One region of the Yoonia sp. MH D7 genome, then DNA from elsewhere that is predicted to be linked to it. Evidence: riboswitches for the same ligand, from Rfam matches in the RefSeq annotation. Region 1 holds a riboswitch; the other holds the start of a gene.
What was found. Region 1 has a riboswitch for thiamine pyrophosphate ahead of thiD (bifunctional hydroxymethylpyrimidine kinase/phosphomethylpyrimidine kinase). Riboswitches for the same ligand answer to the same signal wherever they lie in the genome.
Positions count from the first base shown of each region.

Region 2: another riboswitch for thiamine pyrophosphate. It lies ahead of thiB (thiamine ABC transporter substrate binding subunit); the one in region 1 lies ahead of thiD (bifunctional hydroxymethylpyrimidine kinase/phosphomethylpyrimidine kinase).

Region 1 is NZ_JBTJCF010000001.1:134,891-142,522, reverse strand. It holds gene ACXLHR_RS00685 (patatin-like phospholipase family protein) at 1-618, opposite strand, end outside; gene ACXLHR_RS00680 (hypothetical protein) at 800-1,111, opposite strand; gene ACXLHR_RS00675 (glyoxalase superfamily protein) at 1,588-1,782, opposite strand; TPP riboswitch at 2,310-2,407, shown strand; gene thiD (bifunctional hydroxymethylpyrimidine kinase/phosphomethylpyrimidine kinase) at 2,473-3,276, shown strand; gene ACXLHR_RS00665 (FAD-dependent oxidoreductase) at 3,269-4,249, shown strand; gene thiS (sulfur carrier protein ThiS) at 4,239-4,436, shown strand; gene ACXLHR_RS00655 (thiazole synthase) at 4,440-5,201, shown strand; gene ACXLHR_RS00650 (thiamine phosphate synthase) at 5,198-5,794, shown strand; gene ACXLHR_RS00645 (ThiF family adenylyltransferase) at 5,791-6,753, shown strand; gene ACXLHR_RS00640 (ABC transporter substrate-binding protein) at 6,778-7,632, shown strand, end outside.
Region 2 is NZ_JBTJCF010000001.1:2,986,027-2,993,658, reverse strand. It holds gene ACXLHR_RS14870 (cytochrome b) at 1-759, shown strand, start outside; gene ACXLHR_RS14865 (cytochrome c1) at 771-1,625, shown strand; gene ACXLHR_RS14860 (thiamine ABC transporter ATP-binding protein) at 1,693-2,388, opposite strand; gene ACXLHR_RS14855 (thiamine/thiamine pyrophosphate ABC transporter permease ThiP) at 2,375-3,901, opposite strand; gene thiB (thiamine ABC transporter substrate binding subunit) at 3,877-4,863, opposite strand; TPP riboswitch at 4,900-4,997, opposite strand; gene aroC (chorismate synthase) at 5,135-6,241, shown strand; gene ACXLHR_RS14840 (HD domain-containing protein) at 6,304-6,882, shown strand; gene ACXLHR_RS14835 (DMT family transporter) at 6,865-7,632, opposite strand, start outside.

The DNA of each region.
Region 1 (7,632 bases):
TTCTGTAGTGGTTCCTTCCCCCGCTGCGAAGCTGATTTTGACAGGTGGGAACAGCCCAGGCAGGGCACCTGACGCACGGATCACGGCGCGGAACAGATCGTATTGTCTGGCCTGTGCAATGGCCCCCATGTTCCAAACGACAGCCTCCGAGTTTCCTAAGTTCGCTGTGACCACAAAGAGCCTGCCACCAGCAGCATGCTTTTGGCCAACCCTATCCAAAAACCTGTTAGGGGCATAAAATGCGATCAGATCTGCAAGGGGTTCGGTATCGTAAACGCTATCGCCTGTGACGGCCGAAAACCAACGCACCTTCATAAGGTCGCTGGCGTCATTGTCGAGAAACATATGCTGTAACGCATCATCGCCTTCCGCTCCGGCAAAGGCCATTGGCGCAATTAGCGCACCTGTCGAGACCCCGGTTACAATGTCGAAATCAGGCCGTTTTCCCGTTTTGGACCAACCTGAAAGAGCGCCAGCGCCGAAGGCTCCGTCTTCGCCGCCACCAGATAGCGCCAGTATTTGAGGCTTTTCTGTAAGGCGCGATAGGTTCAGGTGTTGCGCCCAAGTCACCACATCGGCATCGGCAAAGAAGCGAAAGCCGACGAGGGGATCCGCCACGGGAGGCGACGATACTGTGGCAACGACGTCGGTTGGTTGACTCGCGCAGGCTGGAAGTACAGAGGCGGCAGTCAAGCCAAGTAGCATGCGCCTTCTGGTGAGGCTTGGGATGGTGTGCGTGTTCGACTGCATGAGTTGGGTCGCCTTTAATTCGTGGCCTGTGCGTGTTTGATCACGTCGCTTAGTTTGATGGTCGTGCTTGCGCAGGCGCAAAATTTTCCAGCGTCTGACCAACAAAGTCCTGCGTGATCGCTGGATTTTCCGTTCGCAGACAAAATGTGATTGCTGCCACATCTGGCCGTTCCGGGCGCGCACCCTGGGTGGGCTCTGGCATACAGGACTTCAGCGCTGCCTCGGAGACGCCAAGTGCGGCGGCAATGTCTACGACGGGAAGGCCTGGAGGTGGACCGCTTTGCGCGATTGCCGCCATTGGGAGGACGAGAGCAGTAAATGTGAATCCGAGGATCAGGTTTTTAGAAAAAGTCGTGTTCATATTTGCCTCATGTTCTTTCTGCCCCTAAATGCTGGGGTCGAGTATTATACAGAGAGGGTCTGGATTTCCGTCGAAGTGATTTGGAAAAACACGTGCTTGGCCGCAAATGGGTTGGATCGCCGGCGGCGAGTGTTAGTGCTGTATGGCACGAGGGTTCGCTGGAACATGCGTACGACTCATGTGTGGTAGAAAGCAGAGGGCCACCCGATACAGGTATTTTCACAATTAACCCGGCACCTGATACAATCAGCTCGACCCTATCCAGTGAGCATTGGACCAGTCGCAGCTGCCATGTTAAATTCGATGTCGTTGCGGGTATCGAAGGTTAAATTTTTAATAGTGGACTGACACACCCTAGTCGCGGAATTTCAAGTGAGGTCACAAAATATTGCTGATTTCAACCTGTAGTAGTTTCAAAACCCTCAAACAACCTAAAGTGCGTTGTCATCGGATTTTTCAAACAATAGGGATTAAGGTCACACGCCAGAGATGTTTATGATCAAGTGGGGCATTCCGTCTGACATTTCGCGTGACGGCAAACTGCCAAGCTCCACAACGCACCTGACATGGCTGCGCATGTTGGAGACGCTTTCGAATCGCACTTTATCGTCAGGTTTGTTCAACTTTAGTGAAACCTGCGTGTTTTGACTGGCTTTCGGAAAGGCTACGATTCACTCCGCGAAAGCCTGCCCCAGATATTACCCTCGTACCTGATCGCTCTGATGGAAAGACTGCAGCTCGGCCCATCTTAGCTTGGCTTGCCGCGTATTCTATTCTCGCGCTGCGTTCTAGTGAGCCACGTTTCGTTTATAAAGCGTGGCAACGTCGCACGTCTGCTTTTCTAAAGGTAAATCTAAGTTTTGCACTTGAGGCGAAAGTCCGCAATCCGCCCTCATCTACGCTGATCAGCAACTACAGTTTCATGTTGGGCTCCCATTTCACTTTTCATGGGTTCCGCAGTGCGTTCAAAACGTTGCACCACCGTAGCGCCGTTTTTTCTGGAACGCAAAAAACCACCCGAGAGGACCTGTTAACCTGTTGATTGTATTTATAGGTTGTCGGCTGCAAGCGAACGCAACCGCCGTGACCTACCTGATCTGCATTGTCTCATTTAGGTTAACCACAGCAGTAATCCATCGCAACTCACAGTTACTCCCGCCACCCGATTTGACATAGTTTAGATTCGCAGCTAGCTCTTAGTCATCCGTTGGGGTGCCATTATGGCTGAGAGGCGAAAGCTGACCCATCGAACCTGATCCGGGTCATTCCGGCGTAGGGAACGGAGAAAAAGCTGTGAACCCTTACAGCCGTATACCCTCCGTTTTTCTATGCTTTGGCCCTTTTTTTGAATGGGGCTATCTATGGTTTTTCAAGCGTTGACGATTGCAGGATCCGACAGTGGCGGTGGCGCGGGGATTCAGGCTGATCTCAAAACATTCAGCGCATTGGGCGTTTATGGTGCTAGCGTCATAACCGCGATCACCGCGCAGAACACCCGTGCGGTGATGGCGGTGGAGATACTCACCCCTGCAATGGTCCGCGCCCAGATGGATGCTGTCTTTGACGATCTGACGATCAACGCGATCAAAGTTGGCATGTTGGGCAGCGCCGAAACGATAAACGCGGTCGCAAACGGTTTGGTGCGCTGCGCGGTCCCGGTGGTGCTCGATCCGGTGATGGTGGCTAAATCGGGCGACGTGTTGTTGGCGGATGCTGCAGTTGTGGCACTGCGCACACGGATGTTGCCACTGGCAGACCTTGTGACCCCCAACTTACCAGAAGCTGCACAGTTGCTAGACGCACCGGAGGCCGCGAGTGAGGCCGAGATGCTTGAGCAAGGCCGCGCCCTGCTGGCATTAGGGCCGCGTGCCGTTTTGATGAAAGGTGGACACGCGTCTGGCACTGAATGCGTTGATCTATTGATCACCGCGCAAGATGTGCTGCGACTGTCTGCGCCGCGCCATCCGACGCACAACACCCACGGCACCGGATGTACGCTGTCAGCAGCCATTGCGGCAAAGTTGGCCCGCGGCATGCTGTTGCCCGAGGCAGTGCAGGCCGCTCATGCCTATCTGCAGAACGCTATAGCAGCCGCAGACCAGCTGAACATCGGTAGCGGCAACGGCCCCGTCCACCATTTCCACGCGGTGTGGCGCGATGAGTGATGTCACGATTATTGGCGCAGGCGTTGCAGGTCTTTGGGCCGCGCATTCCTGTCTAAAGCGTGGCCTACGCCCGCGTGTCATCGATCGCACCGGCTTGCCGGGGCCGCATGGGTGTTCGTGGTGGGCGGGCGGTATGCTGGCTGCGGAGTGCGAAGGCGCGACTTCGGAGCTGCCCGTGATCACATATGGACGCAAGGCAGCAGCCCTGTGGCAGGAAGTCACCCGCGTCACCGCCCAAGGCACATTGGTGCTGACACCTGCGCGTGACCACGCCGAACTGGACCGTTTTGCCGCGCGCACCCACGGGCACATCACCTGCGACAGCGAGGCAATTTCCGCGCTTGAGCCTGACCTTGAAGGGCTCCACCGGCGCGGTCTGTTCTTTGAGCAAGAGGCGCATCTGGACCCGCGACAGGCGTTGTCAGACCTGACACACATGCTCACCACATCAGGCGTAAGTGTCGAAACTGGCACAGTCACGCCCGACGATCTGGAAGGGCCCGTGATCGACTGTCGTGGTTTAGCTGCACAGGGTGATCTGCCCGGCCTGCGCGGGGTGCGCGGTGAAATGATCATTCTGCGCTCGGACGAGATCACCTTGTCGCGGCCCATCCGCCTGCTGCATCCACGCCATCCGCTTTATGTCGTGCCCCGCAAGGGGGGCTTGTTCATGCTGGGCGCAACACAAATCGAAAGTGCAGCGCGCGGCCCCGTGACCGTCCGCTCGGCTTTGGAACTGCTGTCAGTCGCCTATGCGCTCGACCCGCGCTTTGCCGAGGCCGAGATCGTCGAAACAGGAGCGGACCTGCGCCCCGCCTTTCCCGATCATGTGCCGCGCATCATTCGGCGAGGGCGTATTTTGCATCTTAACGGACTGTTCCGACACGGATTTCTGATGGCTCCCGCATTGGCAGAACAGGCGGCAGAGTTTCTTTTAACAGGCAATATGGGGGATTTGATCCATGAAGATTGAGGTAAACGGCGACCAGCACGAAGTGACTGCTACGCATCTGGATACCGCGTTGGTCGAATTGGGCTGGGGCGACGCGCGGGTGGCGACCGCCCTTAACGGCACTTTTATTCCCTCAGCTGCGCGCGATGGCACACCGCTTTCATCTGGCGACCAGCTTGAGGTTTTGACCGCAATGCAGGGGGGGTGAACCATGCGTGATTTCTATGGCGTGGCACTGACAACCCCCATGATGTTGGGCTCTGCGCGCTATCCCTCGCCCACCGTGATGGAAGCGGCGTTCCGCAGCAGCGGCGCGTCGGTTGCAACGGTATCGCTACGGCGCCAGCGCGGCGCAGGGCAAGCGTTCTGGGATATGGTGCGCGGACTTGGCGTACACCTCTTACCCAACACCGCCGGATGTCATTCCGCTCGCGAGGCGATCACCACGGCACAAATGGCGCGGGAGTATTTCCAGACCGACTGGATTAAACTTGAGGTGATCGGCCATGCCGACACTTTGCAACCTGATCCGTTCGGATTGTTGGAGGCGGCAGAGGCATTATGCGCCGACGGTTTCAAGGTGTTCCCCTACACCACCGAAGACCAAGTTCTGGCGGCCAAATTGATTGATGCGGGCTGCCGTGTGCTGATGCCCTGGGGCGCGCCTATCGGATCGGGGATGGGCCTGAACAACATCCACGGCTTGCGCACGCTGCGCGCAGCATTTCCCGATATCCCGATGGTAATTGACGCAGGACTTGGCCTTCCTAGTCACGCCGCTCAGGCGATGGAATTGGGGTTTGACGCTATCCTGCTCAACACTGCGGTTGCAGAGGCCAACGACCCCGCCGAAATGGCCCGCGCCTTTGCATTGGCGGCGCAGGCGGGTGCCTTGGCGGCTGTATCAGGTCCGATGGGTCAACGTGACATGGCGGTCCCCTCCACCCCTTTGATTGGAAAGGCATGGCTATGAACTTACCCCGCTTTTACCCTGTATTTGACAGTGCGGACTGGGTCGGCAGAGCCGTCAAGTTGGGCGTGCGACTGGTGCAACTGCGTATCAAGGAGCAGCCAGAGCCGGAGCTACGTCAAGAAATCACCGCTGCGCTAGCCCTGTGCCGCCGCTATGGCGCGACGCTGGTGGTCAATGATCATTGGCAACTCGCGATGGAGCTGGGGGCCGACTGGTTGCATCTGGGGCAAGAGGATCTGGATAGCGCTGATTTGACAGCTATACGCCGCGCTGGTCTGAAATTGGGAATTTCGACGCATGACCGCGCAGAGCTGGACCGCGCACTGGCACTAAACCCTAACTATATCGCCCTAGGGCCAGTCTATCCGACCATCCTAAAGAAAATGAAATGGACCGAGCAAGGTCTTCACCGATTGACCGAATGGAAAGCCGTAATCGGGGATATTCCACTATGCGCCATCGGCGGCATGTCAGTCGAACGCGCGCCCGGAGCCTTTGACGCGGGGGCCGACACGGTGGCCGCCGTGACGGATATCACGCTGAACCCTGATCCTGACGCCCGCCTCCGCGCATGGCTTGAGGTAACGCAATGAACCGCTATGCCCGTCAGATTGTATTGCCTGACGTGGGTCCCGAAGGACAGGATTGCTTTCGCGGTGCCCATGTTCTGGTGCTCGGAGCCGGCGGGCTCGGCGTGCCGGTGCTGCAATATCTTGTGGGGGCCGGTGTGGGCACAATCACGGTGATTGACGGCGACACCGTGGGCGAGAGCAATCTGCACCGTCAGCCGCTGTACCGGATGCAGGACATCGGCCAACCCAAGGCGCAAGCCGCCGCCGCAACGCTGGCAGCCCTGAACCCCGATGTCTCCCTGCGCCCGCTTGTGGACTGGTTGACGCCCGCGAATGCGCCGGACTTTGTGGCGGCGGCTGATGTGGTTCTTGATTGCGCCGATACCTTTGCGGCAAGCTTCACCTTATCTGACACGGCTTTTGCCACTGCCAAACCCCTGATCTCGGCCTCGGCCTTGGGAATGACTGGTTATGTGGGCGGATTTTGCGCCACGGCTCCATCCTTGCGGGCGGTGTTTCCTGACCTGCCCCGCAGCGCCGCAACCTGTGAAACCGCAGGTGTCTTGGGGCCAGTGGTTGCCATGATTGGGGCCATGCAGGCGCAAATGGCTTTGGCCGTTCTGCTTGATCTGTCGCCCACACCGCTGGGCCAAATGATGATACTGGACGCAGCACGCTGGCGCATGTCGGGTTTTCGCTTTGACACAGCAACCGAGCCTGAGCATCCCGCGCCCTTCATCGCAGAAGGTCAGATCACACCAGATGATCTTGTGATTGACCTTCGAACCGAAGCCGCCGCCCCGTTCCGCGCATCCGCCCTGCATCTGTCGTCCGATGCTTTCGCGGAATACGCACTACCAACGTCCGAGACACGGATCGTACTGGCCTGCCGCACCGGATTACGAGCGCATCATGCCAGCACGGCCTTACGCAATCGCTGGGCGGGGCAGATTGCCTTGCTGGCGATCACTGATCTTTAACCTGAACCCCATCTGGAGCCATTCGTGAAACATCTTCTCATTCCCATCGCCCTTGCCTTCTTGGCAACACCTGCAATTGCCCAAGACCGTCTGACCGTCATGCTGGACTGGTTCATCAACCCCGATCACGGGCCGATCATTCTGGCCCAAGAGTTGGGCTATTTCGAAGACGCCGGTCTGGAGGTAGAGCTTGTCACCCCAGCTGACCCCAATGACCCTCCGCGTATGGTGGCGGCAGGTCGCGTCGATCTGGCGGTAAGCTATCAAGCCGAACTGCACCTGAATCGCCGCGAAGGGCTTGATCTGGTGCGCGTTGGCACCTTGATTGAAACCCCGTTGACCTGTCTTGTCGTGCGCGCGGATGGTCCTGTGAAATCTATCGCCGATCTGGCGGGGCGCAAGGTCGGCTTTGCCGTAGCAGGTGTTCAAGAGATGCTGCTCAAGGCAATGCTGACCAACAGTAATGTCCCCCTGAAAGACGTGGAACAAATCAATATCGGCTGGTCCATTTCGCCTGCCCTGATGTCTGGTCAGGTGGATGGCGTCATCGGTGCATTCCGGAATTTCGAATTGAACCAGATGGATATCGAAGGAATTGCAGGGCGCTGTTTCTATCCCGAAGCCGAAGGCGTCCCATCCTATGACGAATTGATCTATGTGGCCCACGCGCAGGATCTGAACCGTGACAAGATCTCACGTTTTCTGTTGGCCACCGAACGCGCAGCCACCGACATCCTGAATGACCCACAAGCGACAGGCGAGGTGTTTTTTGCCTCTGACGCCGAGTTGCGTAACGAACTCAACACGCGTGCATGGGGCGATACATGGCCGCGTTTTGCCACCCGCCCTGCAGCAGTCGACCAAGGACGCTATGACCGC
Region 2 (7,632 bases), 2.9 Mb from region 1:
TTCTTCTCGCTGCACTATTTACTGCCGTTCGTCATTGCTGGTCTTGTGATCGTGCACATCTGGGCGTTCCACCACACAGGCAACAACAACCCGACTGGTGTTGAAGTGCGTCGCGGCAGTGTTGATGAAGCCAAAAAAGACACACTGCCTTTCTGGCCCTACTTTGTGATCAAAGACCTGTTCGCCTTAGCTGTTATCCTGGCTATCTTTATGGCGGTTGTCGGCTTCATGCCGAACTACCTTGGTCATCCTGACAACTATACTCCGGCAAACGCGCTGGTCACCCCATCGCACATCGTTCCAGAATGGTACTTCCTGCCATTCTACGCGATCTTGCGGGCCTTCACCGCTGACGTCTGGGTTGTTCAGATCGTTAACTTCCTCAGCTTCGGCATTATTGATGCCAAGTTCTTTGGTGTGTTGGCGATGTTTGGCGCTATCTTTGTGATGGCACTGGCACCTTGGTTGGACACATCATCGGTTCGCTCTGGTCGGTTCCGTCCGATGTTCAAGTGGTGGTTCGCCCTACTGTCAGTCGACTTTGTTGTGCTTATGTGGGTCGGCGCGATGCCAACGGATGGTATCTACCCGTACATTTCTTTGCTTGGCGCAACATATTGGTTTGCATACTTCCTTGTCATCCTTCCGCTTTTGGGTGTGATCGAGAAGCCGCTGACACCGCCAGCAACAATCGAAGATGATTTCAACGCGCACTACGGTCCAAAAACTGACGGCTCAACCGTCAAACCGGCCGAGTGAGGAAAGGACAAATGAAGATGTTCCGTAAACTCACCCTAGCAACTGTTCTGGCGGTTTCCGCCAGCACTGCGGTTGCTGAATCCGAAGTGCACCTCGTCGACTTCGATTTCTCTTTCGAAGGCCCGTTCGGCTCCTTTGATCAAAACCAGCTACAACGTGGCCTGAAAATCTACACCGAGGTTTGCAGTGCATGTCACGGTTTGGAACTGGTCGCATTTCGCAACCTTCATGACGAAGGCGGCCCTGCGCTACCCGAAGACCAGATGCGCGCCTATGCAGACGGTTTAGAGGTCTTTGACCCAGCACTTGACGATGGCAATGGCGATTTCCGCAATGCTACTCCTGCGGATAAATTCCCGGGTTCGGGACTTGAAGCCGCACCTGACCTGTCTTTGATGGCGAAAGCGCGCGCAGGCTTTCATGGCCCATATGGAACAGGACTAAGCCAGTTGTTTAACGGGATGGGCGGAGCTGAATATATTGCATCGCTCATGATCGGCTACGAAGAACCGCCTGCGTGCGCGCCTGAAGATTTTGAAGGCTCGTATAACGCGGCATTTGCAGCCGGCGGCTTTCCCGAAGAGTGCATCGACGAGGAGGGTCATCATATGGTACCCGGCTCTTGGATCGCGATGGCACAGCCGCTTTACGGCGAAGATCTGGACTTTGACGATGGTCATTCCAACTCAATTGAAAATGAAGCAGAAGATGTTGCTGCATTCTTGATGTGGGCGGCTGAACCAAAAATGATGGCACGCAAACAAGCTGGTTTGACCGGCGTTCTGTTCTTGTCTCTTTTGTCCGTGCTTTTGTATCTCACAAACAAGCGGTTGTGGGCGCCACACAAGCATAAGCACGAAGACTAAGATTGCCTAGACTGTTACAAAGGCCCGCCAATTTGGCGGGCCTTTTGCGTTTGTGGTGGGATGGGTTTTAACCCATTTCTCCGAGATAGTCGCGCAGGGCCGGCGGAGGATTGGCGAAAATATCAACTGTATTTACAGGTGCAAATACGAGCCCGTCAGCGACAACACAGACATTATCAGCAATGCGTTTTGTGTCTGCTGGGTCATGTGTCACCATAATCACCGCGCGACCCGCCAGTCGCGATTTCACCAAATCCAGCATTTCTTCTTTCAACCGCGGCCCAAGTGCCGCAAACGGCTCGTCCAGCAGCACGATAGGTCGCCCTGCAAGCAGTATCCTCGCCAGTGCGGCACGGCTTTGCTGCCCACCTGAAAGCCCAGCGGGTTTACGTCCACCTAGCCCTGAAAGCCCGACATCTGCGAGCACATCCTCAACATGTTTTCGTTCAGCTGCTTTCAGTTTCAGGGTCGCGCGCAGACCCAGACCAACATTATCAGCGATTGTGAGATGTGGGAAAAGATTGTTATCTTGGAATAAAATACTAACAGGCCGCTTTGCCACGGCTAGGGCATCTATACGGGTTTCATTAAAAACTATTTCCCCGGAATCTACAAGCAAGAAACCCGCGATTGCAGAAAGAAACGTAGATTTTCCCGCTCCGGACGGGCCCATCAGTGCTGTGATCGTCGCTGGCTTGATTACAATATCGGCCCGCAGTCGAAATTCGCCTTGCACCAATTCAAGCTGATCAAATGTCAACATTGCCGCGTCCTCCTTTATCGCAGATCCAGAATAATCCAAGGCTAAGCGATAGCAACAAAAGGGCTGCTCCGGCTGCTGCGTCCATTTTATATGCTCCCATCAACCTATACATCGCCAGTGGAAGGGTTTCTTGGGCGTCCCCTGCAAAAAGTGTGATCACTCCAAGATCACCCATAGAAAGTGCCGCCGCCAATCCTGCGCCAAATCCGATCGGTGCGCGCAATCGTGGTAGCATAATGCGTATAATCCAAACCGATGGGTGCAACCCGAGCGACGCACCGAGCCTGCCGAAATCTGCCTCAACTTTCATGGCAGCAGGGCTCACAGCTCGAAGCGCAAAAGGCAGCGCCAAGGTTGCGTTTGTGACTGCGGTCACCGCAAGTGCAAGCTTTGCGGGGTTAGCGAATGGGTAGATCATCAGAAACAAGCCCGTGCCAATAACCAATGACGATGCCGCAAGCGGCAGCACCCCGACCATTGCGACCATCCGCCCGCCACGCAGCGCAAGTACCAGTGTCAGCACCATGCAGATCGTCGCCGATGCTATTGCGACGAGAATCGACCGCCAGGCCGCACGCCATATCTCTGGTGGCAGCTCGGCCAACCCCGGCAATCCGCGCCATATGACCATGCCGAGTGGGAGGATCAGGAATAAAACTGCGAGGCTAATGTAAATTCCGTCATGCACAGGGCTTCCATCCCATCGCCGCACGCTGCGATCCAGCCCTGCCCCTGACATATCAGCGATACTGAATTTCCATGCCAGAATCGCCGCGCCTGCACAGATCCCGAACTGCACGGCTGCCAGCAATCCCGCCCGTCCAAGGTCAAAATCAAACCGCAGCGCCTGATAGATGGCCAACTCCACCGTCGTCGCTTGTGGCCCGCCACCTAAAGTAAGCGCTACGGCAAAACTGGTCAGGCAAATCAGGAATACCACGAGGAACGCGCTGGGAAGCACCGAGCGCAACATCGGTCGCTCAATCAGGGTCCCCACGGGTGCGCCAAGACTGGCCGCAAGCCGGAACCGCTCTGACGGGATCGAGAGCCACGATTGGAGAATAAGTCGTGTGACCAGCGGCAAATTGAAAAACACATGCGCCAGCACGACCCCATGAAAACCATAGATGTTAATCAGCGGAATTCCGGCCCAACCAAGCAAAGAGTTCACGATCCCGCCACGCCCAAACACGGCTAAAATACCAAGAACAGCCACCACGACAGGCAATAAGAAAGGCGCGCCCAACAACGTGATCAGCAAAGATCGCCCCAAAAAAGTGCGACGCGCCAATGCCCGCGCCACAGGAACGGCCAGCAGGCAGCTCAGGGCAGCCGAGACGAATGCCTGACTGATTGTAAAGCGGATGGCAGACCAGTCAGCCGCACCTAGACCAGATGTCAGGTCAGCACGAAACAGCACGGCCCCCAGCGTTCCCAACGTCAACGCAAGCACAAGCCCGGCAGCAATGCCACCGGGCCAGCGCGGCGTTATTGAGAAAGGGCTGTGCGCCATTTGTCCAGTGCCTCTGCGCGCAAAGCCAATGCATCCTCGGACGAGAAGAGCAGTGATTTGGAAGGCGTCACCAAATCATCAAAACCGTCATGCAAACCGTCTGCCGGCATAACAGCCGGGTACATCCAATTGGTTGTTGGAATGATCGATTGAAACGCGTCGGACACCATGAATGCCATGAATTGATCTGCTAATTCCGGTTGGTCTGTGCCTGCTAGTTTAGCTGCGACTTCGACTTGTATGTAGTGCCCTTCGTCAAAGAGCCACGCAACTTTACTGCCGTCATCTTCCGCAATCAGATGGTAAGCGGGCGATGTTGTGTAAGACAAAACCCCATCCGCCTCTCCCTGCAAGAAAAGTCCATAAGCCTCAGACCAGCCGGGGGTCACAGTGACAATGTTATCAGCAAGATCTGCCCAAAGCGCGAGCGCATCATCGCCGTAGGCAGCCTGCACCCACATCAAAAGGCCAAGGCCCGGAGTCGAGGAACGCGGGTCTTGAATGACCACCTTGACGTCGCTGTCTGCAAGCGCCCGCAAAGACGTTGGTGCCGTCTCTCCCTTGTTGCCAACAAAGGCGAAGTAGCCCCAGTCAAACGGTAAAAACTCTGCGTCATCCCAAGCGACTGGCAAGTTGAACTCCGCGGTCACACCGTGTGGCCCAAATAGATTGGTTTCGCGCGCGCTTGCGGTCAGGTTTGTATCCAAACCCAACACAATATCTGCATCTGTGCGTGGCCCTTCCAGTTGCAAGCGTGCCAGCAAGGCAGCACCATCACCTGCACCCACAAATTGCAGGTCACAGGCGCAGATTTCTTCAAATGCGACCTCTATCGCGGGACCAGGACCCCACTCGCTCGTAAAGCTGTCATATGTTAAGACAGTCAGCACTGGCATTTCAGCTAAGGCAGGTGTTGCCAAAGCAAATGCCGCAGCAGCTGTCAGAATGATTGGTTTTTCCATCGTATCCTCCAAATGCGACGAGCGGATTGGGGGACAGCATGATTGCCAGACCTTCCCTCCGCCGGTCTTAACCGGTTCAGGTTCAACGGGTCCGCTTGCGCATCTCAGCCAAAATGGCCCCCCGAGGTGTCACTTTGGTAGGATGAATGTGTCGGATTGGCAAGTGGGTGTCGATGTCGAGGGAAAATAGCCACAATTGTGCTGTGCGTTAGATTGCTGGGCTTTTCCAAGGAGCAACTTTACCGTATCGCGAATACAAAGGAGCATTCCCATGTCGATGAACACATTTGGCCATTTTTTCCGGTTCACTACTTGGGGCGAAAGCCACGGGCCAGCATTGGGTGCGACGATTGACGGATGTCCGCCGAACGTGCCGATTGATGCGAGTATGATCCAGCAATGGTTGAACAAGCGCCGCCCCGGCCTGAATAAGAATACGACCCAGCGCCAAGAGGCTGATGAGGTCGAGATTCTGTCAGGCGTGTTTGAAGGTGTCACGACTGGAACGCCTATTCAGTTAATGATCCGCAACACCGACCAACGATCCAAGGACTATGGTGATATCGCGAATACGTTTCGTCCTGGTCATGCAGATATTACCTATCACCAAAAATATGGTGTGCGCGATTATCGTGGCGGTGGTCGTTCGTCAGCTCGTGAAACCGCAGCGCGCGTTGCGGCGGGCGGTGTGGCACGCGAGGCGATTGCCGCCATGGCGCCAAATGTTCAGATCAGAGGCTACATGACCCAGATGGGGTCAAAGAAAATTGACCACGCCAAAGTTGATTGGGACGAGATTGATCGCAATGATTTCTTTTGCCCTGATGCTGACGCTGCGGCGGAGTGGAATAACTATTTGGCATGGCTTCGGAAAGATGATCACAACTCTGTCGGGGCAATAATCGAGGTTGTTGCACGCGGCGTGCCTGCGGGCATCGGTGCCCCAGTTTATGGCAAGTTAGACACTGATCTGGCGGCCGCTATGATGTCGATCAATGCTGTGAAAGGTGTCGAAATTGGCGAAGGTATGAATGCGGCATCTCTGACGGGCCGCGATAATGCTGACGAGATTTTCATGGGGAACGACGGGCATCCCAAGTACTCCAGCAACCACGCTGGCGGTATTCTGGGCGGGATCAGCACGGGCCAAGATATTGTAGTGCGTTTTGCGGTCAAACCGACGTCTTCGATCTTGAGCCCTCGCAAGTCGATCCGCATGGACGGATCACCGATGGAAGTTATCACAAAGGGCCGTCATGATCCGTGTGTCGGCATCCGTGCTGTACCTGTTGGGGAAGCGATGATGGCCTGTGTGATTCTTGATCACCTGCTGTTAGATCGCGGCCAAACAGGTGGCGTCAGGGGTAAAATCGGATGATGCTACGCACTGCTCTACGAGCATATCTGAATGCAAATGGGAGTGGAGATGCGGCGCACGATGTGTCGCATACAGATCGGGTCTGGGCGAATGCGAAGGTCATTTCGGGCGGCGAGGAGCCCTGTGATATGGCAGTCCTTTTGGCGTCATGTTACTTGCATGATTTGGTTTCAGTGCCGAAAGATAGCCCGGAGCGGACGCGCGCCTCTAGGTTATCGGCGCAGGCCGCGCGCCCTGCGTTGGCTGGTTTTGGATTGACTGATCAGCAGATTAACGCGACATGCCACGCTATCGAAGCGCATAGTTTTTCGGCGAATATTACCCCCGAGACCTTAGAAGCCAAAGTTTTACAAGATGCGGATCGTATCGAGGCACTTGGTGCGATTGGGATCGCGCGTTGCTTTGCGACAACAGGTGTTTTGGGTGGTGCATTGTTTCATGGTGGTGACCCATTTGGCACGGCGCGCCCGTTGAATGAAAAGGCCTATGCCGTCGATCATTTTAAGGTCAAGCTGCTCGGCTTGCCCGCGACAATGCAAACTAAAACCGGACGGATGCTAGCGCAAGATCGCGCCAATGTTTTGCGCGATTTTCTAGATCAACTGGCAAGCGAGTTAGATGTGTCAGCCAGCGGTTGGTGAGGGCTTGGGAGGCGGCTGCTTGGATATTTGCACCGCCAAAATCGCGCCGGCAATAACGGCAACGCCCAATATATCGGCCCGACCTAAGGTTTCGCCCAACAAAACCGCTGCGATTGCGACGCCGAAGAACGGGTTGAGGAAGTGGAATGTCGACGCTTTAACCGCGCCCATCCGTCCGACAAGCAGGAACCAGACCCAAGTTGCAAGTAGTCCTGGCACCAGCGTTGTGTAAAGGAAGGCCACGATCAGTTGCCAGCTCCATGTCACCTCAAATGTTTCAAATACAATGGCTGGACCAGCCAGAAGCGCGCTGCCGACGAGCATTTGCAGCCCTACGATCATAAGAACGTTGCCGCCCGAGCTTGCACCTAAGACAGCGAGTGTCGCGACTGTAAGTGAGATCACACCAAAGATGCAGAGCGCCAAACCAAACGGGTCAACCCCGCCTTGAAGCCGCGCGCCCATGATGATGCTAACTCCGATGACGCCTGCAACCAATCCTATGATACCCAGAGGTCGGATGCGCTGCCCCATGAGCAGCCAGCCCGCAAGTGCGACGAGAAGTGGCATTGTCGAGGCGATAATCGCCGCAAGCGAGGCTTGGATCGTTTGCATCGCGATGAAATTCATGCCGAGGTAGAGTGCGTTTTGACAAAGTCCGAAAATGAAAACGCCGACCCACTGTTTGCGGCTAAGCTGCATGGTTTGTCCAAGCAGCTTAGCGATGATGATACCGACGATCCCCGACAC